DNA from 3 places in the Amycolatopsis sp. NBC_01286 genome. Region 3 is predicted to be linked to each of the others. Evidence: riboswitches for the same ligand, from Rfam matches in the RefSeq annotation. Region 3 holds a riboswitch; each other region holds the start of a gene.
What was found. A riboswitch is a leader RNA that binds a small molecule or an ion and turns the genes downstream of it on or off. The one in region 3 is predicted to bind thiamine pyrophosphate.
Positions count from the first base shown of each region.

Region 1: it holds a riboswitch for thiamine pyrophosphate, as region 3 does, so the genes downstream of both, thiC (phosphomethylpyrimidine synthase ThiC) here and OG570_RS18395 (thiamine ABC transporter substrate-binding protein) in region 3, are expected to answer to the same signal.
Region 2: it holds a riboswitch for thiamine pyrophosphate, as region 3 does, so the genes downstream of both, thiO (glycine oxidase ThiO) here and OG570_RS18395 (thiamine ABC transporter substrate-binding protein) in region 3, are expected to answer to the same signal.

Region 1 covers NZ_CP108428.1:3,202,613-3,212,463, reverse strand. The annotation lists gene OG570_RS15625 (AAA family ATPase) at 1-2,164, shown strand, start outside; gene OG570_RS15620 (LytR C-terminal domain-containing protein) at 2,216-2,842, opposite strand; gene OG570_RS15615 (DUF3263 domain-containing protein) at 2,839-3,147, opposite strand; gene OG570_RS15610 (peptide deformylase) at 3,303-3,881, shown strand; gene OG570_RS15605 (glycoside hydrolase family 15 protein) at 3,965-6,130, opposite strand; gene OG570_RS15600 (S1C family serine protease) at 6,337-7,248, shown strand; TPP riboswitch at 7,299-7,423, shown strand; gene thiC (phosphomethylpyrimidine synthase ThiC) at 7,417-9,051, shown strand; gene thiD (bifunctional hydroxymethylpyrimidine kinase/phosphomethylpyrimidine kinase) at 9,048-9,848, shown strand.
Region 2 covers NZ_CP108428.1:3,189,453-3,199,303, reverse strand. The annotation lists gene OG570_RS15570 (phosphatidylinositol-specific phospholipase C domain-containing protein) at 1-754, opposite strand, end outside; gene thiD (bifunctional hydroxymethylpyrimidine kinase/phosphomethylpyrimidine kinase) at 866-1,693, shown strand; gene OG570_RS15560 (ion transporter) at 2,014-2,817, shown strand; gene OG570_RS15555 (MarR family winged helix-turn-helix transcriptional regulator) at 2,814-3,245, opposite strand; gene OG570_RS15550 (thiazole synthase) at 3,344-4,102, opposite strand; gene thiS (sulfur carrier protein ThiS) at 4,104-4,304, opposite strand; gene thiO (glycine oxidase ThiO) at 4,304-5,380, opposite strand; TPP riboswitch at 5,374-5,479, opposite strand; gene thiE (thiamine phosphate synthase) at 5,613-6,272, shown strand; gene OG570_RS15530 (hypothetical protein) at 6,335-7,075, opposite strand; gene OG570_RS15525 (threonine ammonia-lyase) at 7,222-8,169, shown strand; gene OG570_RS15520 (MFS transporter) at 8,171-9,709, opposite strand; gene OG570_RS15515 (GntR family transcriptional regulator) at 9,752-9,851, opposite strand, start outside.
Region 3 covers NZ_CP108428.1:3,782,486-3,792,336, forward strand. The annotation lists gene OG570_RS18345 (SMC family ATPase) at 1-1,574, shown strand, start outside; gene OG570_RS18350 (DUF1737 domain-containing protein) at 1,596-1,787, shown strand; gene OG570_RS18355 (DNA-3-methyladenine glycosylase 2 family protein) at 1,784-3,223, opposite strand; gene ychF (redox-regulated ATPase YchF) at 3,338-4,420, shown strand; gene OG570_RS18365 (ArsR family transcriptional regulator) at 4,509-5,090, shown strand; gene OG570_RS18370 (hypothetical protein) at 5,090-5,557, shown strand; gene OG570_RS18375 (hypothetical protein) at 5,554-5,937, shown strand; gene OG570_RS18380 (DUF1330 domain-containing protein) at 5,934-6,227, shown strand; gene OG570_RS18385 (winged helix-turn-helix transcriptional regulator) at 6,238-6,603, shown strand; gene OG570_RS18390 (4a-hydroxytetrahydrobiopterin dehydratase) at 7,013-7,297, opposite strand; TPP riboswitch at 7,330-7,439, shown strand; gene OG570_RS18395 (thiamine ABC transporter substrate-binding protein) at 7,461-8,510, shown strand; gene OG570_RS18400 (ABC transporter permease) at 8,621-9,851, shown strand, end outside.

The sequences.
Region 1 (9,851 bases), 580 kb from region 3:
CCTGCGGGCCTGGGACGCGGTGCACCTGACCGGCGCCCGCGTCAGCGCCGCGCTCGCGGCGCCGGCCGACGAGACCGGCGTGCCGGGGGTGCTGCTCACCGACGACGTCACGATGTCGAACCTCGGCGTCACCGAAGGCGCCGAGGTCGTCGTCGCGCCCGCCGACGTGTCGGCCGCGCGGACGGTGACGGTCGCAGGGTCACGGCTGGCCAGCTCGTCGGTCAGCCCGCACATGCTGCGGCTGGCGCTGATCGGCAAGGTCCTGACCATCGGCGACGCGGTTTCCCTGCTGCCGCAGGACCTCGCACCGCAGCCGGGGTCGGACCCGGCCGGCCTGCGCGGCCAGCTCTCGCGGGCCATCGGCGCGACCTGGACGAACGAGCTGCTGACCGTCACGGCGACCGAGCCCGCCGGCACTGTCGCGGTTGGACCGTCCACTGTGGTCGTCTGGCGCGACGGCGCCCGGCCCGCCGCCGAACCCGCCGCGCCGCGGACGGCGACCGCGCTCGTCCGCACCACCGCCGTCACCGCGGCCGAGGAGTGGATCGACGCCGAAATCGTCGAAGACGAGATCGAGGCCGAGGAGCTCACCGAGCCGGCCGTGGCGGTGGCCGACCTGATCGGTGGCGAAGCGGCCGCGCGCAAGCTGTCCGAGTGGTTCGACCTGGCCTTCCACCGGCCTGAGCTGCTCGCGAAGCTGGGCGCGCCGGCCCACCTCGGCGTGCTGCTGTCCGGCCCGGAGGGCGTCGGCAAGGCGACGCTCGTGCGGTCGGTGGCGCAGGCCGAGAACGTCAAGGTCGTGCCGGTGGCCGCGCCCAACCTCGCGGTGCTGGACCCGAACGTCGCGGTGGCGCGGCTGCGCGAGGCGATCCGCGCCGCGTCCGGCCCGACCGTGCTGCTGATCACCGACGTCGACGCGCTGCTGCCCGCGACCACACCGCCGCCGGTGGCCACGGTCGTGCTGGAGGAGCTGCGCGCGGCCCTGCGCCGCGACCGCCTCGCCGTGGTCGCGACGACGGCCCGCGCCGAGTCGGCCGACCCGCGGCTGCGGGCCGCGGACCTGCTGGACCGCGAGCTGGGCCTGGCCCTGCCGGACGCGAAGACCCGCCGTGAGCTGCTGAACGTCCTGCTCCGCGACGTCCCGCTGGAGCCGGGCATCGACTGCGGCGCGCTCGCCGAGCGGACGCCGGGGTTCGTCGCGGCGGACCTCATCGCGCTGCGGCGGGACGCGGCACTGCGGGCCGCGCTGCGCCAGCGGGAAGAGGACGAGCCGCGCGTGTCGCAGCAGGACCTGGTGGACGCGCTGGCGACCGTCCGGCCGGTCTCGATGTCCACTTCGGACAACCTGGCCACCGGCGGGCTGACACTGGACGACGTCGGGAACATGGTCGACGTCAAGCAGTCCCTCACCGAGGCCGTGCTGTGGCCGCTGCGGTACCCGGACTCGTTCGCCCGGCTCGGCGTCGAACCGCCGCGCGGCGTGCTGCTCTACGGGCCGCCCGGTGGCGGCAAGACGTTCCTGGTGCGGGCGCTGGCCGGCACCGGCGCGCTCAACGTGTTCGCCGTCAAGGGCGCCGAGCTGATGGACAAGTGGGTCGGCGAGTCGGAGCGCGCGGTGCGGGAGCTGTTCCGCCGCGCCGCCGAGGCCGCGCCGTCGCTGATCTTCCTGGACGAGATCGACGCGCTGGCCCCGCGCCGCGGCCAGTCGTCGGACTCCGGCGTCGCCGACCGCGTGGTCGCGGCGCTGCTGACCGAGCTCGACGGCGTCGAGCCGATGCGCGAGGTCGTCGTCCTCGGCGCGACGAACCGGCCCGAGCTGGTCGACCCGGCGCTGCTGCGGCCGGGCCGGCTGGAGCGCCGCGTCTACGTGCCGCCGCCGGACGCCGAGGCCCGCACGGCGATCCTGACCGCGACCTCGAAGAACACCCCGCTGGCCTCCGATGTGGACCTGGCCGCGGTGGCGTCCACTCTGGACGGTTACTCGGCGGCCGACTGCGCGGCGCTGATCCGCGAAGCGGCGCTGACGGCGATGCGCGAGTCGCTGGAAGCCCACGAAGTCACCGCGGCCCACCTCGAAACGGCCCGCAAGACGGTCCGGCCGAGCCTGGACCCGGGCCAGCTCGCGGCCCTGGAGGCCTACGCCCACGCCCAGGCCGGCGACTGAAACGCGCGAAGGGGCGCCACCCGCGGGTGGCGCCCCTTCGGTACGAGCTCGTCAGCTGCCCTTGTGGCCCGACTCGTATTCCTTCGTCACGATGATGATCACGCCCGGGCTGGCGCTCTCTATCCCGGGGAAGCGGGGCTCGGCCTTGATCTGGAACTCCTGCGCGAGCTGCTTCGCCGCGGCTTCCTCGTCGGTGCCCGGGCGGTAGAACGCCGTGGTCACCGGGATCGTGCCCTGCGAGTAGTTGCCGACCTCGTTGACGGTCCAGCCGTCACCGCGGAAGTCGCTCGCGGCCCGCTCGGCGAGGTCCTTGATCAGGGAGTTGTTGAAGACCCGGACGGTCACCCACTTGTTGCCCGTCTGCTGGTCACCGGGCTGACCCGGCTGCCCGGACGTCGGCTGCCCCGGCGTCGGCTGGCCGGGCGTCGGCGACGACGGCGTGGGTGACGTCGGCGGGGTCGTGGACGACGGCGGCGGTGTCGACGGCGAGGTGGGCGGCGACGTCCCGCCCGGCGGCGTGCCGGGCTGGGTGCTGGGCGTACCGCTCGGCCCGGCTTCGTTCGAACCGCCACCACTCAACGCGGAGATCCCGCCGATCACGGCGGCGACGATCGCCACGCCGATCAGCACGACGCCCGCGGCCTTCATCGGCCGGGACATTCCCGAAAACACGCTCATTTCAGCTCGATCCCCAGTCGCCTGGCCCCACGCTTGCGCTGGCGGGCGGCGCGCGTCTTGCGCAGCCGCTTCACCAGCATCGGGTCGGCTTCGATCGCCTCCGGCTTCTCCAGCAGCTTGTTCAGCAGCTGGTAGTAGCGCGTGCTGGAGACTTCGAAGCGCTCACGGATGGCGTTCTCCTTCGCACCGGCATGTCGCCACCACTGGCGCTCGAAAGCGAGGATCTCGACCTCGCGTTCGGTCAGGCCGGGTACGGGCTTCGGCGGCGACGGCTGCGGCTCAGCCATCGACTCCGCGGCGTCCATCCGAGTCCCTCTCAATCGGGCGACATGGTGATCCAGACCTACCTCTTCCGCGGGCGTCATTCAACCACGGATCAACACGCCGACGTGGGCATCGACATCGGCGCGTCACGGTCTGATGCAGGTCTACCAGAAGGGTCCGACTAAACTGCCCGCTCGTGACCGTCCACGCCATCCGGATCGCCGGCGACCCCGTGCTGCACCACCCGACTCGGGAGATCACCGAGTTCGACGAGAAGCTGCGCGTCCTCACCGACGACATGTTCGAGACGATGTACGAAGCCGAGGGCGTCGGCCTAGCGGCCAACCAGATCGGCCTCGACCTGCGGGTGTTCGTCTACGACTGCCCGGACGACGAGGGCGTGCGCCACAAGGGCGTCGTCGTCAACCCGAAGCTCGAGACGTCGGCGATCCCGGAGACCATGCCGGACCCGGACGACGACTGGGAGGGCTGCCTCTCGGCGCCCGGCGAGTCGTACCCGACGGGCCGCGCGTCGTGGGCGAAGGTGACCGGCTCCGACATCGAGGGCAACCCGATCGAGGTCGAGGGCACCGGCTACTTCGCGCGCTGCCTGCAGCACGAGACCGACCACCTCGACGGCTACATCTACCTCGACCGGCTCGTCGGGCGCCACGCCCGCGCCGCGAAGAAGATGCTGAAGTCCAACAAGTGGGGCGTCCCGGGCCTCTCGTGGCTGCCGCCGCGCACCCCGGAAGACGACGGCGCCGTCATCTGACCTCCCGTACTCCGTAAAGCCGTGAAGGCCTCCTTACCGGCTCTTATGGCCGGTAAGGAGGCCTTCACGGCTTTTGGCGAACCTCAGCAGCCGAGGAAGTGGCAGCGGACCACGCGCGGGGTTTCGAGGGTCGCGCCCGCCTTGACGTCCCAGGCCAGGCGGACGTACTGCGCGTGCGTCCAGGCCAGCGGCGTCGCCGAGTTGTTCGGGGTGCCGGCCGGGAACCCCGTCTGACCCGACGGCGGGTTCTCGTCCCACACCTGCTCCGGCATGGTCTCCGCCGAGCTGCTCACCCGGCCGAGGTCACGCAGCCGCCGCGCGGCCGAAGACGGCTGGCCCAGCGTCAGTTCGTACTCACCACGTTCGCCGGCCAGCAGCGGCCACAGCCGGCCGAACGTCGTGCGGCTCTCGGCCGGGAACGTGTAGTCCCACGGCGAGCCGTCGGCCTGCTCGCCGTAGCCGTCCTTCGTGTAGCGGTGCCAGAACTGACCGGTCGGCGTGGTGAACGAGATCTCCTTGTCCGTGACGCGCACGCTGTTGCGGATCACCGGGTCGTCGGCGCGGTAGATGCCGAGGCGCACCAGGTCGAGGAACCCGGCGTCGGTGACCGCGCGCTGGTCCATGGTCACGCTGGAGTTGCCGAGGTTGTACGTCGTTCCGGCGTTGGCGTTGCCGTCCTTGGTGAGCCGGACGAAGTACGGGTCCTTCGACAGCGGCCCGTTCGTGGTGATCGTCTGCTTGGGCAGGTCGGCCTTGAACTTGTCGGCCGCGGCGAGGTACCTCTCGGCGTCGGCGGCCGCGCCGTTGTGCGACGCGATGTCCGCGGCGCACACGAGCCCGGCGATCACCGAGGCGATGGTCGACGGGGACCAGCCGTCCTGCTCCTCCCAGCGCTCCTGCTGGGTCCACGGCGCCGCCTGGCCGTCAGGACCCTTGTAGGACAACAGGAAGTCGGCGGCCTTGCGCACGCCGGGCCAGACGTCGTTGCGGCCGAGCTGCTGCGCGAGCACGATCGGGAAAGCGGTTTCGTCGAGCTGGACCGACGTCCAGTACGGCACGCCGTCGACCCGGCTGTTCTGCGGCATGTGCCCGTCGGCCTGCTGCTGCGTGCCGAACATGTAGGTCACCGCGCGGCTCGCGGCCGCCGTGTCGCCGCCGGCGGCGAGGCCGGTCGCGATCTGGTAGAGGTCGCGCGGCCAGACCAGGTGGTAGGTGCCGGACGGCGACCACTCCGGGTCGTTGTTCCCGAACCGCCACGGCATGCTCGGCGACGCGATGAACGCGCCCGGGTGGTGCTTGTCCTCGCTCGCGGCCAGCGTCAGCATCGACGCCTTGTAGAGGTCGCGCTCGCTGTCGGTCTTCAGCGACGACGGCGGTTTGCTCACCCCGCGCAGGTACTGCTCCCAGCCGCGGTCGTAGGCGCGGGTGATGGCGCCGAAACCGCGTCGCTGCGACGCCTGCGCGTTGCCGAGCGCGTCGGCCGCCTTCGCGCCCATGCCGAGCGCGAGGGTGACGTGCCGGCTGCGCACGCCGTCGGCCGCGGTCTGCCCGGTGAGCACGACGTTGCCGTTGCCGGCGGTGTCGTAGGTCGCGAGCTTGAACGTCTTCGCGAGCTGGGTGCCGCCGTCGGACGCGCCCGCGTAACCGACGCTCGTGCGCGTGAAGCCGGGCTTTGCGGTGAGGGCGGCGGCGTTGGTGGCGTCCGACGCGGTGAGCGCGTCACCCTTGCGCGCGGCCGAGTCGTCGGAGCCGTCGTTGGTCAGGTCCGGGTCGGCGACCGCGTAGAGCTGGTACGGCCGGCCGGTGAGCGACTGGAAGTCGACGTCCACCAGCACGGTCGTCGCGGCCGGGTCGGTGACGTAGGTCTTGCGCAGCCGCCACCGGTGCTGGTCGTCGGTGATGGTCTGCTCGTAGGTCAGGCTGTCGTCGTCGGTCCGCCGGACCTGCTGCGACTTGGCCGTGTTGTCGGCGACGGCGAAGCTGCGCCCGTCGGTGACGACGAAGTCCATCGAGCGGACGCTGGGCGTGGACAGGTCCGGGTAGTAGACCTCGGACATTTGGCCGCCCTGGAGCGTGAACCAGACGTTGCTGCCGCGATCGTGGGCCGTGCCGAAGCCGGTCTTGTTCGCGGGTAGCCAGCTGGGATGGGCGCCGGGCGCGCCGGGAGCCGTCCCCTGGGCCGCCGCGGTCGCCGGTATCAGCCCGGTGACCAGCAGCCCGGCGAGTGCCGGAACCATGAGTTTGCGCATATCAACCCCACAGTGATGTCGCTTCTGCACCGTTACAGAAGCGACAGGCAGTGTCTCGCCGATTCTTCACGGGCGCATGGTCCGAACCGGTGAACCACTGACCGTCACTGGTCCGGTCACGCCGCCGGTTCACCAGCAGCGAACGGACTTCCGGCCGTTCGCGGCGCACACTTGAAGTACCTGCAACGGTGTAATCGAGGTACTCCATGGACGAGGCGATGGACGCCTACTCGCGCGCGGTCAGCACGGTCGCCAAGACCGTCACGCCGCACGTCGCCGGGGTTCAGCTCGGGCGCGGCAGTGGCTCCGCGGTCGTCTTCGCCGACGACGGCTACCTGCTGACCAACGCCCACGTCGTCGACGGCGAACGCCACGGCGTCGCGACCTTCGCCGACGGCAGCGAAGCCCGCTTCGACGTCGTCGGCGCCGATCCGCTGTCCGATCTCGCCGTGCTGCGCGCGCGGGACGAGACGCCGTCCGCCGCCGTGCTCGGGGACGCCGACCACCTCGTCGTCGGGCAGCTCGTGGTGGCGATCGGCAGTCCGCTCGGCTTCTCCGGCTCGGTGACCGCCGGCGTCGTCAGCGCGCTCGGCCGGGCGCTCCCGGTGCGGCACGGGCGCGCCGGCCGGGTGATCGAGGACGTCATCCAGACCGACGCCGCGCTCAACCCGGGCAACTCCGGCGGCGCGCTCGCCGACTCCGCCTGCCGCGTCGTCGGGATCAACACCGCCGTCGCGGGCGTCGGGCTCGGGCTCGCCGTGCCGATCAACTCGACGACGCGCCGGATCATCGACACGCTCGTCGTCGAAGGCCGGGTGCGGCGGGCGTACCTCGGCGTCGTCGGCGTGCCCGCGCCGCTGCCCGACGACGTCGCCGAGCGCACCGGGCAGGAGGCCGGGCTGCGCGTGCGCGAAGTCGTCTCCGGCGGGCCCGCCGAGCGCGCCGGGCTGCGAACGGGCGATCTCGTACTGACCGTCGGGCGCGCCCGGGTGTCGGACGCGCAGGGCATCCAGCGGCAGCTGTTCGCCGAAGTGATCGGCACCGCACTGCCGATCACCGTGCTGCGCAACGGAGCCATGGTCGACGTCTACGCCACACCGGCCGAACTGGTCGGGTGAGGTGAGCGGACTTGAGTCTGGCGCCCCGGCGTGGCATGGTCGGTGGCACAACACCACAACGCGGGAGCTCGCGCCATGGCGGGCTGAGAGGGTGACTGGGGATTTGTCCCGGGTGTCACCGACCGCATGAACCTGACCGGGTAATGCCGGCGTAGGGAGTGAAAGTCGTTGACAACGCTGGAGAACAAGGACGTCTCCGTCACGACCGGGCCCATCACGGGCTCGCACAAGATCTACCACCAGACCGAGTCCGGACTGCGTGTTCCCGCGCGCCGGATCGACCTCTCGAACGGCGAACACTTCGACGTCTACGACACTTCCGGGCCGTACACCGACCCTGAAGCGAACATCGACGTCCACAGTGGACTGCACCGGCTGCGGGCCGGCTGGGCCGACGGCCGGGAGCACAACACGCAGCTCGGGTGGGCCAAACAAGGCGTCGTCACCAGGGAAATGGAGTACATCGCCGCCCGCGAACGGGTTTCACCGGAGTTCGTCCGCGACGAGGTCGCGAGCGGCCGCGCGGTGATCCCGGTCAACCGGCGCCACCCCGAGTCCGAGCCGATGATCATCGGGAAGAACTTCCTGGTGAAGATCAACGCGAACATGGGGAACTCGGCCGTCTGGTCGTCGGTCGAGGAGGAGGTCGACAAGATGGTGTGGGCCACCCGCTGGGGTGCCGACACCATCATGGACCTCTCCACCGGCAAGCGGATCCACGAGACGCGCGAGTGGATCATCCGCAACTCGCCGGTGCCGGTCGGTACCGTGCCGATCTACCAGGCGCTGGAAAAGGTCGACGGGGAACCGGAAAAGCTGTCGTGGGAGGTCTACCGCGACACCATCGTCGAGCAGTGCGAGCAGGGCGTCGACTACGTCACGGTGCACGCCGGCGTGCTGCTGCGCTACATCCCGCTGACCGCGCGGCGCGTCACCGGCATCGTCAGCCGCGGCGGCTCGATCATGGCGGCGTGGTGCCTCGCGCACCACCAGGAGTCCTTCCTGTACACGCACTTCGAGGAACTCTGCGAGCTGCTGCGCCAGTACGACGTCACGTTCTCCCTCGGCGACGGCCTGCGCCCGGGCTCGATCGCCGACGCCAACGACCGCGCGCAGTTCGCCGAACTGGAGACCCTCGGCGAGCTGACGCACCTCGCGCGCTCGCACGACGTCCAGGTGATGATCGAGGGCCCCGGCCACGTGCCGATGCACAAGATCAAGGAGAACGTCGAGCTGGAGGAACGGCTCTGCGGCGAGGCGCCGTTCTACACCCTCGGTCCGCTCACGACGGACATCGCGCCGGGGTACGACCACATCACGTCGGCCATCGGCGCGGCGCAGATCGGCTGGTACGGCACGGCGATGTTGTGTTACGTCACGCCGAAGGAGCACCTCGGCCTGCCGAACCGCGACGACGTCAAGACCGGCGTGATCACGTACAAGATCGCCGCGCACGCCGCCGACCTGGCGAAGGGGCACCAGTACGCGCAGGAGTGGGACGACGAGCTGTCCAAGGCGCGCTTCGAGTTCCGCTGGAACGACCAGTTCAACCTGTCGCTCGACCCGGACACGGCGCGCGCGTTCCACGACGAGACCCTGCCCGCCGAGCCGGCCAAGACCGCGCACTTCTGCTCGATGTGCGGGCCGAAGTTCTGCTCGATGCGGATCACGCAGGACGTCCGCAAGTACGCCGAGGAGCACGGTCTGTCCACTGTGGAGGCCATCGAGGCCGGCATGGCTTCGAAGTCGGCGGAGTTCACCGAGTCCGGCGGCCAGGTCTACCTGCCCGTGGTGCAGCCGTGACTCCGCCCACCGCCCTCACCATCGCCGGATCCGACTCCGGCGGTGGTGCGGGCATCCAGGCGGACCTGCGCACGTTCTTCGCGCACGGCGTCCACGGGCTCGTCGCGCTGACGGCCGTCACCGTGCAGAACTCCTTGGGCGTGCAGGGTTTCACCGAGATCCCGGCCGACGTCGTGGCCGCGCAGATCAAGGCCGTGGCGACGGACATGGGCGTGAACGCGGCCAAGACGGGCATGCTGGCGACGGCGGAGATCATCCGAGCCGTGGCCAAAACCCTGGACGAAGTCGGCGGCGACATCCCGTTGGTGGTCGACCCGGTGGCGGCGTCGATGACGGGCCACGCGCTGCTGCGCGAGGACGCCCTGGAGGCGATCCGCACGGAGCTGTTCCCCCGAGCGACGCTGATCACGCCGAACCTGGACGAGGTCCGCTTGCTGACGGGCATCTCGGTGGTTTCTCCCGCGTCCCAACGGGAGGCGGCCGAGGCACTGCTGGCCTTCGGATCGCGCTGGGTCCTGGTCAAGGGCGGCCACATGACGGGCAGCACGTGCGTAGACCTCCTGACCGACGGCGCCTCGTTCTTGTCGTTGAGCGGCCCCCGCTACGACACGGAGAACACCCACGGCGGCGGCGACACCATGGCCTCGGCGATCACGTCATCGCTGGCGAAGGGCGCCTCGGTCCCGGACGCGGTGGCGGCGGGGAAGAAGTTCATCGAGAGGTGCGTGGCGGAGTCCTACCCGCTCGGCGCGGGCGTGGGCCCGGTGTCACCGTTCTGGGTGCTCGGGTCCTCGTGAGTG
Region 2 (9,851 bases), 590 kb from region 3:
TGAGGTCGGCGGTGTACTTGTCCCGCGGGTCACCGCCGGCCGCGCCGTGCACGGTCGGGAAGATGTAGGCGTCGCCGATCCGGCCGGCGTTCTTGAGCCCGAGCAGGTAGCGGCCGTACTCGACGTCGGTCTTCAGCGTGTCGGTCGGGTTCTGCTCCTCGACCGTGCCCGGGATGATCTCGGTGATCACCCGGCCCCGCAGCGCGTCCACGGACGGCCAGTTGTCCGCCTTGGCCGCGTCGTCGAGCGTGCCGTAGCTGCCGAGCAGCTCACCCGGGCGGAACGCGACGCTGCCGAGGTGCGCGCGGAACGTGGCGTCCAGCTCGTCCGGGCCCATGCCGGTGTTGTCCGAGAAGCCGGTCTTCATCTCGAGCTTGAGCGTGAGCGGCGTGTGCCCCGGGTGGGCCGCGAGCCAGATCCGGATGTCGTCGAGGCAGTACTCCAGGTTCTTGTTCTTCCCGCCGGTGTACAGCTGCGCCGCCGACGTCGCCGCGACGCAGTTGTTGCTGTTCCCCAACGGGTTCGAGTGGCTGACCTTCCACTCGTGGGTGAAGAAGTCCGGCCAGACGTCGAGCTCGATCAGCGACGAGCCGGCGTCGAGCGCCCTGGCCAGGTAGTCGTAGGCCGCCGGGTCGTACGTGTTGTGCACGCCGACCGTCGTGACGTGGGAGAGCTTCGGGCCGTCCGCGTTGGCGGCGGTCGCCCCGGAGAACGTGAGAGCGGCCGTGAGGAGTACCACCGAGAAGAGCTTCATCCAGGCTCCTTCGCCCGTGAACTGGTGAGTAGCCCACACAATGTGCCACCGTGGTGGCCTGTTGATGAAGCAAAAGCGGCCGATTGGCCTAGACCAGAAGTCGGGAAGAGAATGACCACGAGCCCGCCCACCGCGTTGACCATCGCCGGTTCGGACTCCGGCGGCGCCGCCGGTCTGCAAGCGGATCTGCGCACGTTCCTGACCTGCGGCGTCCACGGCCTGGTCGCGGTCACGGCCGTCACGGTGCAGAACACCCTGGGCGTGCACGACCGCGCCGACCTGCCGCCGCACATCGTGGCCGGGCAGATCGAGGCCGTCGCGGCGGACATGGGCGTCGGCGCGGCCAAGACGGGCATGCTCGCGTCCGCGGAGATCATCGACGCCGTCGCGGCCGCGTGCGACAAGGCGGAGATCGGCCGCGACGAGAAGATCCCGTTCGTCGTCGACCCGGTCGCGGCCTCGATGCACGGCCACCCGCTGTTCGACGACGCCGGCCTGCGCGCCCTGCGCGACGAGCTCCTGCCGCGCGCGACGGTGCTCACCCCGAACCTCGACGAGGTCCGGCTGCTGACCGGGATGACGGTGAAGGACCGCGAGGGCATGCACACCGCGGCGGTGGTGCTGCACCGGATGGGCCCGCGCTACGTCCTGGTCAAGAGCGGCCACCTGCAGGCGGACCCGGAGTGCGTCGACCTCCTCTTCGACGGCTCGACGTTCGTGGAGCTGCCGGGCGAGCGCTACCCGACCCAGCACACGCACGGCGCGGGCGACACGATGGCGTCGGCGCTGACGGCAGGCCTGGCGAAGGGCATGTCGGTGGTGGAAGCGGCCCGCTACGGCAAGTGGTTCGTCTCCCAGGCGGTCGAGCACGCCTACCCGATGGGCGCCAAGGTCGGCCCGGTCTCGGCCTTCTGGCGGCTGGCACCCGAAGAACGCTGAGTACCCGTCACGACTTGCGCCCGAAGACCCGCCGGTCGCCGCCATTCGCGCACGGACCCTCCGCTGGGGCGACCGAATCAGGCTGTCCGGCAACCGGCCCCCGAAGATCACGGGTCACCCCGCCGCGGCCGCACCCTTCCTGCGGCCTGTGCCGGCACCCTGGCAAACCGGTCGCCGGGCGCCCGCGCGACACGGCACCGCGCGGGCGCCCGGACCACACCGGCCCCGGCCTTCTGGCGGCTGGCACCCGAAGAGCGCTGAGTACCCGTCCGGTTACCCTTTCCTCGTTTACTGATCCTTGACTACAACGGGGGACGGCCTTGACCGGGCGCGAACGGGTCGCGAGGTTCCTCGAGGACCGCCGCTTCCAGAACTTCATCATCGCGGTGATCGTGTTCAACGCGGTCACCCTCGGCATGGAGACGTCGACGTCGCTGATCGACGGCTACGGCGGCCTCCTGCACACCCTCGACCACATCGCGCTCGGCATCTTCGTCGCCGAGCTGCTGGCGAAGTTCTACGCCTACCGCGGCGCGTTCTTCCGTGACAACTGGAACGTCTTCGACCTGCTGGTCGTCGGCATCGCGGTGATCCCGGCGACCGGGCCGTTCGCGGTGCTGCGGTCGCTGCGCGTGCTCCGGGTGCTGCGGCTGATCTCCGTCGTCCCGTCGATGCGCAAGGTCGTCTCCGGGCTGCTCGCGGCGATCCCCGGGATGGCGTCGATCGCCGCGTTGCTCGGGCTGATCATCTTCGTCGCCGGCGTGATGGCGACCAAGCTGTTCGGCGTGATCTCGCCGGAGAACTTCGGCGACCTCGGGACGTCGTTGTTCACGTTGTTCCAGGTGATGACCGGCGAGGCGTGGCCGGACATCGCGAAGGAGATCATGCAGCAGGCGCCGATGGCCTGGATCTTCTTCGTCGTCTACATCCTCGTGTCCAGCTTCGCGGTGCTGAACCTCTTCATCGCCGTCGTGGTCAGCGGCATGGAGGACGAGCTGCGCCAGGACATCCGCGAAGAAGAGGCGAAGCAGGCCGCGACGCAGGCCGAAGCGAACCGCGAAATCCTCGAAGAGCTCCGCGCCCTGCGCGCGGAGCTGGCCGAGCTGCGGCAGAACGCCGCTTAGCGGTCTTCGTCGGCGATCAGCGCTTCGAGCGCCGGGAGCGCCGTGGTCAGCGCCTCGCGGTGCTCCGGCGACAGCTTGTCGAGCCGCCGGTTCAGCTCCTGTACGCGCGTCGACCGGACGCCGGACACGAGCCGCTCGCCCTCTTCGGTGGCCTTCGCCAGCCACGCCCGCCGGTCGACCGGGTCGGACTCGCGGCTGACGTACCCGGCCTCGACCAGGGAAGCGATGATCCGCGACATGGTCGCCGCCGCGACACCCTCCTTGGCCGCGAGGTCGCCGAGGCGCAGCTGGCCGGCGTGGACCAGGGTCGCGAGCGCGGAGATCGCGCCGTGGCCGGGGCCCGGCACACCGGCCTGGCGCAGTGACCGGGACAGCCTGCCCACGGCGAGGTACAACCTGCCCGAGGTGTCCTGAACCGATGTGGTCACGGCTGGCTCCTTCTGCCCTCACCCGTGCGCGGGTGCGCCGGAAAGTTCCGTCTACCTTACGGGTTGGCGGTGCGGGTTCGGTGTTAAGGCGCTCCGGTTCACCGCGGCGGGCTCGACGCCTGCGCCCAGAAGCGCTGCGGCACCCGCCCCGCGCCGCGGGCCAGCCGTCCGGCGACGACGGCCGACCGCATCGCCGCGGCCATCCGCTCGGGATCGCTGGCCCGGGTGACCGCGGTGGACAGCAGGACGGCGTCGCAGCCGAGCTCCATCGCCAGGGTGGCGTCCGACGCGGTGCCGATTCCGGCGTCGAGGATCACCGGGACGCCTGCTCGCGAGACGATCAGCTCGATGTTGTGCGGATTCCGGATCCCGAGGCCGGTGCCGATCGGCGCGCCCAGCGGCATCACGGCGGCGCAGCCGGCCTCCTCCAGGCGCAGCGCGAGCACCGGGTCGTCGTTCGTGTAGACGAACACGGTGAACCCGTCGGCGGCCAGCTGCTCGGCCGCGTCGAGGGTTTCGACGGGGTCCGGGAGCAGCGTCCGGTCGTCCGCGTGGACTTCGAGCTTGATCAGATCGGTACCGAGCGCCTCGCGCGCCAGCCGCGCGGTGAGCACGGCTTCGGCGGCGGTGCGGCAGCCCGCGGTGTTCGGCAGCAGCTCGATCCCGAGGCGCCGGAGCAGTTCCAGGACGCCGGAGCCGCCCTCGGCGTCGGCGCGGCGCATGGCGACGGTGGTCAGCTCGGTGCCGGACGCGACCAGCGCCCGTTCGAGCACGGCGAGGTTCGCCGCGCCGCCGGTGCCGATGATCAGCCGTGACGACAGCTTGTGCGTGCCGATGACGAGCGGTGCTTCGTCCACTTCAGCCTCCCTGGACGGCGGTGAGCACGTCGAGCGCCGCGCCCTTGGGGACGGCGGTGGCGGCCCAGTCGCCGCGCCGGACGACCACGCCGTCGACCGCGACGGCGATGCCGGGCCGTTGCCCGCCGGTGGCGTCGAGGACGTCGGCGACGGTCGCGTCGTCCGGGAACTCCGTCCACTTGCCGTTGAGCTTGATCTCCATCACACGTGCTCCTTCTGGTGCAGGCGGGCGGGTGAAGCCGCTTCGACGCCTTCGGGCGGCTTCTCACCTTCGAGCCAGGCGACCACGGCGGCCGCGGTCACGGGGGCCAGCAGCAGGCCGTTGCGGTGGTGCCCGGTCGCGGCGTAGACGCCGTCGTCCAGGACGCCGAGGTACGGCAGCGCGTCGCGGCTGCCGGCGCGCAGGCCCGCGGCCGTCTCGACCAGCTCGTACTCGGTGATCGCCGGGAAGACGCGCTCGGCGCCCTCGATCAGCTCGCGGACACCGCGCGCGGTGACGGCCTGGTCGAAGCCCGCTTCGTACTGCGTCGCGCCGAGGACGAGCTCCTGGTCGCCGCGCGGGACGAGGTAGATCGGCCGGCCTTCGACGACGGCGCGGACGGTCCGCGTCGGCGGCGGCAGGCAGCCGCGGCGCGGTTTGAGGCGGAGGATCTCGCCCTTGAGCGGGCGGACGGCGTCGGCGAGCCGCGGGTGCAGCCGCCCGGTCCAGGCGCCGGCGGCGAGCACGACGGCGTCGGCGTCCGGGATCGTTTCGACGCGTTCGCGGACGAACCGGACCTGGCGGTTGACGCAGGCCGCGTACAGCGCGTTGAGCAGTTTCCGGTTGTCCACGGCCAGGTCGCCGGGCACGTGGAGTCCACTTCGGACGGACCCGACGCCGGGTTCGAGCCGCTTGGCCTCGCGCCCGGTGAGGCGTTCGGCCGCGCGGCCGAGGGACTTCAGGTGGCCGGCGAGGATGTCGAGGTGCCCGGCGTCGGCGCTGTCGAAGGCGACGACGAGCGTCCCGTGCTCGGCGAGCCCGGGGTCGACGCCCTCTTGCTTGAGGTCGGCCGCGAAGCCGGGCCACCGGCGGAGGGACTCTTCGCCGAGGGCGAGGACGTCTTCCTCGCCCGGCCAGGCCTCGGTGACCGGGGCGAGCATGCCACCGGCCAGCCAGGACGCGCCGCCGCGCACGGGTTCGGGGTCGTAAACGGTGACCGCGTGACCTTTCGCGGCCGCGCGCCACGCCGCGGACAGGCCGATCACGCCGGCACCGACCACGGCCAAGGTGTTCGTCATGGGATCACGCTCCCTGCGCCGGCATGACCCGGATCAGGTTCCACGGTCGGAGCGGCAGCTCCCTCTCAGCCCGTGCCTCGGGCTCCCGTGCGGACTCGGCCACCCTACTGCGCCGGTCGTTACCAGTCCAACCACAGCCACGGCCGGATGGCTTTCGAGGCAACGGCACGTACCGCTCGATGGCCGGCCTGCTTTTGGCCGGACCGGTAACCGGCCAGGTACGGTCGCCGCTATGCCCGCCCTCTCCGGTGACAAGATCCGCGCCCGCCTCGACACCGCGCGCCTGTACCTGTGCACGGACGCCCGAACGACCCGCGGCGACCTCGCCGCGTTCGCCGACGCGGCCCTGTCCGGCGGCGTCGACATCATCCAGCTGCGCGACAAGACCGGCGCGTTGGAAGCCGCCGGCGAGATCGCGGCGCTGGAGGTGCTGGCGGAGGCGTGCGAGCGTCACGGAGCACTGCTCTCGGTGAACGACCGGGCGGACGTGGCCCTGGCGGTCGGCGCGGACGTCCTCCACCTGGGCCAGGACGACATCCCGGTCCCCTTGGCCCGCCGCATCGTGGGCGACGACGTCGTGATCGGCCGCTCGACGCACTCGGTCTCGCAGGCTGCGGCCGCTGCTTCCGAGCCGGGTGTGGACTACTTCTGCACGGGCCCCTGCTGGCCGACGCCGACGAAGCCGGGTCGCTCGGCGCCGGGCCTGGACCTGGTCCGTTCCACGGCCGCCGCCGCGGTGTCCCGGCCGTGGTTCGCCATCGGCGGCATCGACGTCCCGCGCTTGCCGGAGGTCCTGACGGCGGGAGGGTCGCGGATCGTGGTGGTCCGGGCGATCACGGAGGCGGAGGACCCGGCTGCGGCAGCCCGCGAACTGCGCTCCCACCTGCTCTGACGCTGAAGTCCGTGAAGGACTCCTTACCGGCTCTTATGGCCGGTAAGGAGTCCTTCACGGCTTTACGGGGTCGGGGTGGACGCCGCGCCCTGGCTGGTCGGGGGTGCCGCCGAGGTTGTCGGCTTCTGGGAGGTCGTGCTCGGCGTTGTCGGGGTGGTGGTCGGTGTGTCCGACGAGGTCGTCGGTGGGGTGTTCGACTGCGTCGTCGTCGACGACGTGTCCGTCGGTGAGTCCTGGGTGTCGTTCGTCGAGGTCGAGGGCGTCGTCGACGGGGTCGGGGTCGAGGGGCCCGAGCCGCTGCCGAAGATCTTGCCGATGCCCGCTCCCGTGCCGCCCGCTACCTTGCCGCCCGTGGCCGCGTCCACGCTGACCATCGCCAGGATTGCCACCGCGAACGCCACCACACTCGTGCCGATGATCAGTGGCCAGCGCAGTTTTCGCAGCCTGCCCGGCTCGTCGTCCGGACCGTCCGTGGGCAGGTCGTCCGGGCGCTTCAGCCGGACCGTGGGTTGCTCGGCCAAGGGCACCTCGGCGCCGCCTCGGCGGCGGATGCCCGACGTCGCCAGCTGGCGGGCCTTCGACGCGGCCGCTCGCGTGCGCTGCAGTGAGCGCAGGTACACCTCGCCGCCGACCGTGGTGATCACGCTCGCCACGCCCGCGCCGGCCACCGTGCCCGCCACGCCGAGCGTCGACCCCAGCAGCGCCGCCGTCACCGCCGCGAGCGCCGCCGCCATCACCTGCGCGATGCGCAGTCCTGACTTCGCTTCCTTCGTTTCGGAAGTCGCTGCGTTCTCCTTGCTCATGATCCCGATCCGGTAGTAAGTCTTCTCCCCTGTCCAACGTGTAAGGCGCGCGGGAAACTCCCCTCGTTGCCGCAGCGTGAGGAGCGCCACGTTGACCGTCCACTATGGACAGTGTAAACCGAACGGTTTCTTGACATACTCGGCACATGGAACTGGTCACGATCTCCGACATCGAGGCGGCCGCGAAGCGCGTCGAAGGTGTCGCCGTGCGCACGCCGCTGTTGCTCCAAACGTGGGACCCGCGCGAGTCCTTGTGGCTCAAACCCGAGAGCCTGCAACCGATCGGCGCGTTCAAGGTGCGCGGCGCGTTCAACGCGATCGGCACCCTCGACGACGCGACGCGCGCCCGCGGCGTCATCGCCTACTCGAGCGGCAACCACGCGCAGGCCGTCGCGTACGCGGCGCAGCGGTACGGCGTGCCCGCGGTGATCGTCGTGCCGGACGTCGCGCCGCGGATCAAGGTCGAGGCCACCCGCTCGTACGGCGCCGAGGTGATCGAGGTGCCGATCGGCGAACACGAGGCCAAAGCGCACGAACTGGCCGCCGAACGCGGGCTGACCCTCGTCCCGCCCTACGACCACGCGGCGATCATCGCCGGGCAGGGCACCGCGGGCCTGGAGATCGCCGAAGACCTGCCGGACGTCGACGTCGTGCTGGTGCCGGTGAGCGGCGGCGGGCTCGCCGCCGGCGTCGGCACCGCGATCAAGGCGCGCTGCCCGCGGGCGCGGGTCATCGGCGTCGAGCCCGCGCTGGCCGGCGACGCGACCGAAGGCCTGCGGCTGGGCCGCCAGGTCGACTGGCCGATGGCCGACCGCGCCCGCACGATCGCCGACGGCCTGCGCGCCCAGCCGTCCGAGCTGACGTTCGCGCACCTCACGAAGGTCGTTGACGTCATGGTCACGGTCACCGAGGACGAGATCCGCGACGCCGTCCGGACGCTGGCGCAAAAGGCCCGCCTGGTCGCCGAGCCCAGCGGCGCGGTGACGACGGCGGCCTACCTGCACCACGCGGCCGAGCTGCCCACCGGCCGAACGGTGGCGATCGTCTCCGGCGGCAACGTCGACCCGGCGCTGTTCGCGGAGATCCTGGCCTGAGTCAGGCGGGGGTCCCCCGGCGCACGTGCGTCGGCGGGCCCTCGACCCCGCAGCTGAAGCACTCGCCCAGGTGCGGCGCCTCGTCCGGGTGGGACGACTCGTCCGCGGCCGGCGGCGCGGGCGCGGGAGTCGGCGGCGCGAGGACGCCGTTGTGGATGCCGAGCGCGATCAGCCCGCCGGCGATGGCCAGGACCGCGCAGATGATCAACGCCGTCCGCCAGCCCGCGGTCAGCGCGACCGGGTCGTTGTACGCCTCGCCGGTCAGCCCGGCCGCGGCGGGCAGCACCGCCACCGCCAGCAGGCCGCCGGAGCGGGCGATCGCGTTGTTGACGCCCGACGCGACGCCGGCGTAGCGGTCCGGGGCCGCGGCGAGCACCGTCGCGGTCACCGGGGCCACCACGGTCGCCAGGCCCAGCCCGAACACGACGACCGCGGGCAGCACGGCCCCGAGGTAGGACGCGCCGGGCGCGATGCGCAGCATCAGCAGCATCCCGATGCCGACGACGATCGGCCCGACCACCAGCTGCGTCCGCGGGCCGATGCGCTGCGCGAGCGCACCCGAGCGGCCCGAGAGCAGCAGCATGATCACCGTGAGCGGCAGGCCGGACAGGCCGGCCGCGGTCGGCGAGTAGCCGAGCGAGACCTGCAGCTGCATGACCAGCAGCATCAGCACGCCGCCGAGCGCCGCGTACATGGCGAAGGTCAGCGCGTTGGACAGGGTGAACGTCCGGTCGCGGAACAGCGACGGCGGCACCAGCGGCTCCCGCGAGCGGTGCTGGACGAACACGAACGCGGCCAGCCCCGCGATCCCCAGCACACCCGCGACCAGCACGATCGGGTCGCCGATGCCGCGTCCCGGCGCCTCGACCAGCGCGCCGGTGATCCCGGCGAGGCCGATCGCGCCGAGCGCGGCGGCGCCGAAGTCCGGGTGCCCGGTCGCTTCCTCGTCCCGCGACTCGGGCACGAACTTGCGCGCCATGAAGACGACGGCGACCGCGATCGGCACGTTGATCAGGAACGCCAGCCGCCACGACCACAGCTGGACCAGCAGCCCGCCGAGCAGCGGCCCGGCGGCGGCCGCGATGCCGCCGAGGCCGGACCACGCGCCGATCGCGCGGGCGCGCGCGTCGTGCGCGAAGGACGACTGGAGGATCGCCAGCGACCCGGGCGTCAGGAGCGCGCCGCCGATGCCCTGCAGGATGCGCGTCGCGACGAGCATCTCGGTCGACGTCGCGGCGGCGCAGAGCCCGGACGCGACGCCGAACCAGACGACGCCGATGAGGTACATGCGGCGCCGGCCGTACCGGTCGCCGAGCGAGCCGGCGACCAGGATGAGCGCGGCGAGCGCCAGCATGTAGCCGTCGAGGATCCACTGGAGCCCGGCGACGGACGCCCCCAGCTCGGTGCCGATGCGGGGCAGGGCGACGTTGACGATCGTGCCGTCGAGCATCGCCATGCCGGAGCCGAGGATGGTCGTGGCGAGCACGCCGCGCGCGGCGTGCGTCCCCCACCGGATCCCGGTGTCTTCGGTGGCTGTCACCAGCACACTCCACCGTGCCCGAAGACCCCCGTCAACCTGGCCCTACGGCATCAGCGTCGTGACGAACTTGTAGCGGTCCCCCCGGTAGATCGCGCGGGCGAACTCCACCGGCTTGCCGTCGGTGGCGAACGAGTGCCGTGTC
Region 3 (9,851 bases):
GCGAGGCGAAACTGCGCGAGGTCGTGGACACGCACCAAGCGGCCCGGCAACGGCGGCTCGACCTGCGCGAGCGGCGGCTCGACGGCATGGCGGCCGAGCTCGCCGCCGCGCTGCCCGACGGCGCGCCCTGCCCGGTCTGCGGCTCCGCGGAGCACCCGGCGCCGGCGAACCGGGACGCGATCCTCGTCGATCCGGCCGAAGAACGGGCAGCCGAGGAAGCCGAGCAGGCGGCGGACGCGATGCGGCAGCGGGTCGTCACCGCGCTGGAAGAAGCGAAGGCGCGGCTGGCGGGGCTGGTCGAGCGGCTGGCCGGGCGGACCGCCGAGACCGTCACGGCCGAGCTGTCCGAAGCCCGCGCCACCGTCGCCACGCTGACCCAGCAGTCGGAAGCGAAAGCGAAGCTCGGTCAGCAGGTCGTGCTGCTGGAGCGGGACTTGGAGCTGCGGACGGAACGGCGTCGCCGGGCCGAGCAGGCGGTGGCCGAGGCCACGGCCGACGTCCGGGCCCTGGAAGAACGGCTGGCCGAGCGCGAACGCCGCTTGGTCGCCGGGCGCGGCGAGTTCGCGGACGTCGGGGCGCGGCGGACGCACCTGATCGGGTTGGCCGAGGCGCTCGAAGCCGTCGCCGAGGCACGGACGGCGGTCACCGGCGCCCGGGAACGGGTCGCGCAGCAACGCACGCTGGTCGACGCGGCGGTCGCGGCCAAGGGCTTCACGTCGCTGAAGAAGGCGCGCTCGGCGATGCTGCCGGACGAGCAGATCGAAAAGCTGGAACAGGGCATCGCCGAGGCGGAAGCGACCGCGGCGGGCGCGCGGGCGCTGCTGGCCGAGCCCGACCTGTTCGGCATCTCGCCGGACGACGTCGCGGACGTCGGCCGCGCGGCCGACGCGGCCCAGCTGGCGCGGGCGCGCGCCGACTCGGCGTACGCGGCGCTGCGCGTCGCGGCTGCCCAGCACGAAGAGCTGACCCGGCTGGCGGGGCTGCTGCGCAAGACGCTCGCCGGGCTGGCGCCGGCCGAAGCGGAGTACGCGGAGCTGCGCGCGCTGGCGGACGTCGTCAACGGGCGCGGGCAGAACAGCCGGAAGATGTCGCTGCGCTCGTACGTGCTGGCGGCGCGGCTGGAGGAGGTGGCGGTCGCCGCCACGCACCGGCTGCGCACGATGAGCCAGGGGCGCTACGCGTTCGTGCACTCGGACGCGGCCGGCGCGCGCGGCACCCGCGGCGGCCTCGGCATCGACGTGCTGGACGACTACTCGGGCACCATCCGCCCGGCGAAGACGCTGTCCGGCGGCGAGTCGTTCCTGGCGTCACTGGCGCTGGCGCTGGGGCTGGCGGACGTCGTCGCCGGCGAGACCGGCGGCGCGCTGCTGGACACGCTGTTCGTCGACGAGGGCTTCGGCACGCTCGACGCCGAGACGCTGGACGTGGTGATGAACATCCTCGACGAGCTCCGCGCCGGTGGCCGGGTGGTCGGGCTGGTGTCGCACGTCGAGGAGCTGCGGCAGCGCATCCCGACGCGGCTACGGGTCCGCAAGGCCCGCACGGGCTCGACAGTGGAGGTGCGCGCGGGCTGAGCACTCGGCCAAGATGAAGCCATGACGGACCAGCCGCCCGAGGGCCTGCCCCGCTACCGCCTGCTCACCGGCCCGGACGACGCGAAGTTCTGCCACCGGGTGAGCGAAGCCCTGGAACTGGGCTACCACCTACACGGCTCACCGGCGGCCACCTTCGACGGCGACCAGGTGATCGTGGCCCAGGCCCTGCTGTGGCGGGGCGAGCAGGGCTAGCAGCTGTTCGCGACAGGTTCCGGCCCCGCCGGATCGGCGCGCCACAGGTACATCCCGGCGTAGGAGCACCACGGCGTCCACTGCCGGGCCCGGTCCGCGAGGTCCGTGATGCCGAGCGCCGCCGCCCAGCGCTGCAACGCGGCGTCGTCGGTCAGCAGGACGTCCGGCGCGCCGAGGACGCGCATCAGCACGTAGTCCGCCGTCCACGCGTCGATCCCCGGGCACGCGAGCAGCTCCGCTCGCAGGTCCGCCGCGTCGCGGCCGACGTGCACGTCCAGCCGGCCCTCGGCCAGCGCCGCCGCGACACCCCGCACCGACGGCGGTCCCGCCGTCGCGACCCGGGCCGCCGTCGGGAACAGCCTCGTCACTACCGCTTCGCCGGGTACCTCCTCGCCGAGGGCGGCCGGTAGATCCCGGCCGAGCAGGGCGCGCAGCAGCAGCTCCTCGCCGTCGACCGCGCCCGGGACGCGGATTCCCGGCACCGCCTCGACGATCGGCGCCAGCGCGGGGTCGGCGCCGAGGACGCGCATGACCGCCGCCGGGTCGGCGTCGAGGTCCAGCAGCCGGCGGACGCGGCTGACCGCGCTGCTGAGATCGCGCAGGTCGGCGAGGTGCAGCTCGCAGCGCACGTGGTCCGGCTCCGGCGTCAGCCGCACGACGCCGGTGCCGTGCGCGAGGCGCAGCGTGCGGGTGTACGTGCCGTCGGTGACGTCTTCGACGCCCGGCACCGCCTGGTCCGCGAAGAAGCGAAGCAGCCCGAAGGCGTCGAAAGGCGGTCTGAACGGCAGTCGCAGGCTGAGCCGCGTCCCGCCTACGTCACCCTGACGTCTACGCCGCGAAGCAGCGAAGGCGCGAAGCTGCGAAGGCGTTGTCGCGAACACTTCGCGGATCGTCTCGTTGAACTGCCGCACGCTGGAGAAGCCCGCCGCGAACGCGACGTCGGTCAGCGGCAGCTCGGACATCTCGATGAGCAGCCGCGCCGAATGCGCGCGGTGCGCCCGGGCGAGCGCGAGCGGGCCGGCGCCCAGCTCGGCGGTGAGCACGCGGCCCAGCTGACGCTCGGAGTAGCCGAGCCGCCGTGCGAGGCCCGGGACGCCTTCGCGTTCGACCGTCCCGTCGGAGATCAGGCGCATCGCCCGCGCCGCCAGGTCGGCGCGCAGGTTCCAGTCCGGCGACCCGGGCACGGCGTCGGGGAAGCAGCGGCGGCAGGCGCGGAAGCCGTTGGCCTGCGCGGCCGCCGACGTCGGGTAGAAGCGGACGTTCTGCTCCTTCGGCGTCGACGCCGGGCACGACGGGCGGCAGTAGATGCCGGTGGTGCGGACCGCCATGATGAACTGGCCGTCGAAGCGCGGGTCGCGGGCGGTGACCACGCGGTAGCAGCGCTCGGCGTCGCGCCAGAGCGCCGGGGCCTCGGCGACCGCCGTGTTCGGAACCATGAATCCCACCCTGCCAGCAGGTCAGCGCCGCGGCTGGCGGGAATCCGACACGGCGTTCGGCCTGGTCGTGAGCCCTGGCGGCCGCCGCGGACCGGCCACGTAGACTTCGGGGTCGTGAGCCTCACCCTCGGTATCGTCGGTCTGCCCAACGTCGGCAAGTCCACCCTGTTCAACGCGCTGACCCGCAACGACGTGCTCGCCGCGAACTACCCGTTCGCGACGATCGAGCCGAACGTCGGCGTGGTCCCGCTGCCGGACCCGCGGCTGGACAAGCTCGCCGAGCTGTTCAAGTCGGAGAAGACCGTGCCGGCGGTGGTGTCCTTTGTGGACATCGCGGGCATCGTGAAGGGGGCCTCCGAGGGCGCCGGGCTGGGCAACAAGTTCCTCGCGAACATCCGTGAGGCCAATGCGATCTGCCAGGTCATCCGCGTGTTCGACGACCCGGACGTGATCCACGTCGACGGCAAGATCGACCCGCTGAGCGACATCGAGACGATCAACACCGAGCTGATCCTCGCCGACCTGCAGACGCTCGAGAAGGCCGTCTGGCGCCTGGAGAAGGAAGCGCGGACCAAGAAGGAAGCGAAGCCCGCGCTCGAGGCCGCGCAGAAGGCGAAGGAAATCCTCGACAGCGGCCGCACGCTCTTCTCCGCGCAGAAGGACGTCGACCTCGAACTGCTTCGCGAGCACAGTCTCCTGACGACGAAGCCGTTCCTGTACGTCTTCAACGCCGACGAAGGCGTCCTCACCGACGAAGCCCGCCGCGAGGAGCTGACGAAGCTGGTCGCGCCGGCCGACGCGGTCTTCCTCGACGCGAAGGTCGAGCAGGAGCTGCTGGAGCTGGACGACGAGGAGTCCGTGCGCGAGCTGCTCGAGTCGGTCGGTCAGCCGGAGCCGGGCCTGTACTCGCTGGCCCGCGCCGGGTTCCACACGCTCGGCCTGCAGACGTACCTGACCGCGGGCCCCAAGGAGTCGCGCGCCTGGACGATCCCGCAGGGCGCGACCGCCCCGCAGGCCGCGGGCGTCATCCACACGGACTTCGAGCGCGGTTTCATCAAGGCGGAGATCGTCTCATACGCCGACCTGATGGACGCCGGCTCGATGGCGGCGGCGCGGGCCGCGGGCAAGGTCCGCATGGAGGGCAAGGACTACACCATGGCGGACGGCGACGTGGTGGAGTTCCGCTTCAACGTCTAGATCTGTGTCGGCCCCACGTCGTAGGTTGGCCGAGTAGCGGCTTGTTGCTGGTTGTTACTTTCATTGGGCGCAGGATATACTGCGTCCAATGAAAGCTTCGCCGAGCTTGCTGCCCCTCCTGCGTTCGCGCATGCAGGGTGAGCTGCTCGCGCTCGTGCTCCTGCACCCGGATCGCGAGTACAGCATCACCGAGCTCGCCGAGGCCTGTGGTGTCACGCCCACCGCCGTCTTGCGTGAAGTCGAGCGGCTGACCGGTGGCGGGATCCTGGAAGACCGGCGGGTGGGCCGCAGCCGGCTCGTCAAGGCGCGCACCGACACCCCGCTCTACCCGCCCCTGAGCGAGCTCATCGCCGTCACCTTCGGGCCGATGCCGCTGCTCGCCGAGGCCCTGTCCGGGCTGGCCGGCGTGCGCGAGGCCTACATCTACGGCTCCTGGGCCGCGCGCTACAACGGTGAACCCGGTCTTCCGCCCGGCGACGTCGATGTCCTCGTCGTCGGTTCGCCCGATCCGGACGCGCTCTTCGACTCGGCGGAACAGGTGTCACGGCGGCTGGGGCGCGAGGTCAACGTCCACCGGGTCTCGCCCGAGTCGTGGGCGGCGAGCACCACCGATCCGTTCCTCACCAGCGTGCGTGAGCGTCCGCTGGTGAAACTCAGCCAGGAGACCTGATGCCGCAGTGGAACCAAGGCCGTGAACGGATCGACGCGTTCCTCGCGCGCGGCGCCATCGAGCACGTTCCGGCGTCGCGGGAGGCCGCCGAGGCCGAGCTCGTCAGGGCCCGTACGCACCTCGCGTCGGCGCGGCAGCTGCAGGACACGGATCCGGAAGGTGCCTACACACTGGCCTACGACAGCGCACGGCGTGCGCTGGCCGCCGTCCTGCAGAACCAGGGGCTGCGGGTGACGAGCCGGGGTGGGCACGTCACCGTCTACGAGGCGGTCCTCGCGCAGCTGGACCCGCCGCTGGGGCCGGTTTTGCGGCCCTTCAACCGGATGCGGGTCCGGCGCAACGAAGTCGCCTACCGGTCTTCGGAGGCGCCCTCGGTGACCGCGGAGGACGTGACGGCCGACGTGGCGAAGGTCGAGGCCCTCATCGAGGTCGCCGAGAAGGCGATCCCGAACATGCCACGCTATTGACCGCCGAACGCCGGCCGCTCACTCCGCGCGAGAGAGCGGTCCTGGACCTGCTGCTGGCGACGGACTTTCCCGGTGCCGCGGAACTTCGCGCCCAGGCGCGCACGGCCGAGGTGACCGGCCGCTGCCCGTGCGGCTGTCCCACGATCGACCTCGCCGTCGACGAAACCGTGACGGTGGCCGAGGTCGAGAGCCGGGTGGCCGTGGACGTCGACGTGGCGGACGGCGGGCTCATCCTGTTCGTCGACGAAGGCCGCTTGTCCGGCCTCGAATACTGGAGCGTGGCCGACGAGACGCCTGTCGAGTTCCCGCCGCCGGCGGAAATCCGGGTAGTGACAGCACCAGGTGACGGCTCCGGAGTTCTGCCACCCTCGGAACCGTGAGCGTCTACGTCATCTCCGAAGTCGAGATCCTCGATGAAACCGCAGCCCAGCGCTACCGCGAACTCGCCCAAGCGTCGATCACGGGGTACCAGGGGCGCTACATCGTCCGCGGCGCGGCACCGGATGCCCTCGAAGGCGACTTCGACGAACACAAGCGCGTCGTCCTCGTCGAGTTCCCGGACCGTGAGACGGCCGAACGCTGGTACGCCTCCGCCGAGTACGCCGAAGCGCTCGAGCTGAGCAAGACCGCGCTGCGACGGCGGTTGCTGCTCGTCGACGGCGTGGCCTAACGTCGGCTGGGTGGAGCCGCTGACCGCTGATCTCTTCGCGCCGCAATGCCCGTCGGCCGACACGCCGTTCCGGATCGGGGACAAGTGGGGCGGCATGGTCGTCTTCTGCCTCGAAGACGGGCCGCGCCGCTTCTCCGAGCTGCGCGTGCCGCTCCGGAACGTCAGCCCGAAGGTGCTCACCGAGACGCTGCGGTCCCTGGAGCGCGACGGGATGATCACCCGCAAGACCTACGACGAGAACCCGCCGCGCGTCGAGTACGCGCTGACGGACTTGGGCCGGACCCTGTTCGAGCCCATGGACCGCTGCCGCGAGTGGGCGGAGAAGTACCTGCCGAGCCTGCGAGAAGCCCGGCAGGCCTACGACCGGGCGGACTAGCCGAGGAGGCCCATCATCGCGATCGTGATCAGCACGACGGCGGTCGCGAGGGCGTTGATCCAGGCGCGCTGGGTGGCGGTCAGGGCGGCGGTGGCGGGGGTGCTGTTCATGGCGTTTTCCCTACGAGCGGGCCGATGCTTCCGCGGGTTCAGCGCGTTGACCATGCCGAGTGTTAGCAGCTGTGACGAAGCTCACCCGATCATGCCGCTGACCAGCAGAAACGGCACTCAGCCGTCCGAGTGACGGTGGCTGCGGACGGTGAACCAGAGCACCCCGCCGGCCGCGGCCACCATCGTCGCGAATGCCACTGTGCCCACTACGATCGCCTGCGTCATATCTGCCTCTCGGTGCGAAGTCCTTTACCGAGAGACGCCGAACGCGGGCTTTCGTGCACTCAGAGTAGCCGGGATCACAGTCCGTCGAGGGTCTCGTTGATCTGCTTGGCCAGCGCGAAGTCCTTCTTCGTCAGCCCACCCGCCGAATGCGTGCTGAGGTGGAAGGTCAGCGTGCGCCAGCGGATGTCGATATCCGGGTGGTGGTCGGCGGCCTCGGCGAGCACCGCGACGCGGTCCACCACCTCGATCGCCTTCGGGAAGCTCGGCAGCTCCACCTCGCGCCGGATGACCTCGCCCGTGCGCACCCAGCCGTGGAGCAGGGCCCGGTCGGCCTCGTCGTCGCTCAAGATTTCCGTCATGGCTCCATCGTCCAACGTCCTGGACTAAGGTGCACGGTTGCCACGGGAGTCCGGTGAGCCGGGCTGAGAGGCGGGGTGACCCGCGACCGTTAGCACCTGATCCCGGATCATGCCGGCGAAGGGAGGGCTTTCCCTCCTCGTCCGGCGAAGTGCAGGAGGGTAGATGAAACGCAGTGCTGTTCGCGCCGCGACGGCCATCGCCGTCGTCAGCGTCGTCACAGCGGCGTGTTCGCTGTCGGACGGGTCCGGTGACGCGAAGCAGACGCCCACCGTCACCCTGGTGACGCACGACTCCTTCCTGGCGCCGCAGGAGGTGCTCGACGCCTTCCAGCAGCAGTCGGGCATCAAGATCTCCGTGCTCAAGCAGGGCGACGCCGGTTCGCTGACCAACAAGCTCGTGCTCACCAAGGCGAACCCGGTCGGCGACGTCGCGTACGGCGTCGACTCGACCTTCGCCTCGCGCGCGCTGGCCGAGGGCGTCTTCGAGCCGTACACCAGCCCGGAGGCCGACCGCGGGCCGCAGCGCTACGCCGTCGACCCGGAGCACCGGCTCTCGGCGGTCGACGTCGGCGACGTCTGCGTCAACGTCGACACGAACTACTTCACGGCCAAGGGGATCCCGGCGCCGGAGTCGTACGACGACCTGGCCGACCCGAAGTACAAGGACCTGCTGGTCGCCGAGGACCCGGCGACGGCGTCGCCCGGGCTCGCGTTCCTGCTCGGCACCGTCGCGAAGTACGGCGAGGCCGGCTGGAAGGACTACTGGACCAAGCTGAAGGCCAACGGCCTCAAGGTGGTCAGCGGCTGGGAAGAGGCCTACACGAAGGAGTTCTCGGGCTCCTCCGGCAAGGGGCCGCGGCCGATCGTCGTCTCGTACGCGTCGTCGCCGGCCGCCGAGGTGGGCGACGACGGGAAGCCGCGGACGAAGGCGCTGCTCGACACCTGCTACCGGCAGGTCGAGTACGCCGGGGTGCTGGCCGGCGGCAAGCAGGAGGAGAACGCGCGCAAGGTCGTCGACTTCCTGCTTTCGCAGCAGTTCCAGGCGACAGTGGCGGCCAACATGTACGTCTACCCGGCGCGCCAGGGCGTCGACCTGCCGGCGGGCTGGGCGCAGGTCGCGCCGCTGCCGCAGAAGCCGCAGGCGCTGACCGCGGACCAGGTGCAGGCCGGGCGTGAGAAGTGGATCGGCGAATGGCGCACGCTCGTGCAGTGACATCCGGGCCTCCGCCCCGGGCCGGGGGCTCCGCCACCCGGAGCCCCCGGAAAGCAGTGGTCGTAGCGCCACCGCAGACCGCACGCGGCATCGGCCTGGCGCTGCTCGGGCTGGCCCCGATCGGTTTCCTGGTGGTGTTCTTCGCCTGGCCGGTGCTGGCGATCGTCGGGCGCGGGTTCGCCGCGGGCGGGCTCGACGTCGTGCTGGGCGACCCGCAGACCTGGCGGCTGGCCGGCTTCACGGTGGCCACCGCCGCGGGCTCGACGGTCGTCGCGGTGCTGGCCGGGCTGCCGGTGGCGTTCCTGCTTTCCCGGGTGCGGCTGCCCGGCGTCGGCCTGGCGCGGACGGTGGTGCTCGTGCCGTTCGTGCTGCCGACCGTGGTGGTCGGGCTGGCGTTCCGGGCGCTCTGGCCGGACGGCGGTGTGCTGCCGATCGTGCTGGCCAACGCGTTCTTCAACGTCGCCGTCGTCGCGCGGACCGTCGCCGGGCTCTGGGCGCGGCTGGATTCGCGGACGTCCGACGCCGCGCGGGCGCTCGGCGCGTCACCGTGGCGGGCGTTCCGATCGGTGACGCTGCCCGCGCTGGCGCCCGCGATCGCGTCCGCCGCGGCTGTGGTGTTCCTGTTCTGCGCCACCAGTTTCGGCGTCGTGCTGATCCTCGGCGGCGCGCGGTACCGGACCCTGGAAACCGAGATCTACCTCCGGACGGTCGACCTGCTCGACCTCTCCGGAGCGTCGGCGCTTTCGCTGATCCAGTTCGCGGCGGTCGTCGCGGCGCTGGTCGTCGGCGGGCTGGCGCGGCGGCGCAAGGAAGGCGCCAAGATCGGTTCCGGCGCTGCGCGACGCCCGCGCGGTGGTGAGTGGTGGGTCGTCGGCGCGGCGGGCGTGGTGCTGGCCCTGCTGCTGACGCCGATCGTCGCGCTGCTCGCCGAGTCGGTGTCCACTTCGGACGGTTGGAGCCTCGCGGGGTACCGCGCGCTCGCGGGCACCGGCGAGAAGGGCGCGTTGCAGGTGTCCGGCTGGGACGCCGCGCTGAACTCGCTGAAGGTGGCGATCGACGCGACGCTGCTGGCGCTGGTCGTCGGCGTGCTCGCGTCGGTGGTGCTGGTGGCGCTGCGCCGGTCGCCGGCGCGGGCCGCGCGCGGGCTCGGCGAGACGCTCGACGCCGCGCTGATGCTGCCGCTCGGGGTGTCCGCGGTGACCGTCGGGTTCGGGTACCTCGTGACGCTCGACGCGCTGCCCGGCGACCTGCGGACGTCTCCCTACCTGGTGCCGCTCGCGCAGGCGCTGGTGATCATCCCGCTGATCGTGCGGATGGTGCTGCCGGTGCTGCGCTCGGTCG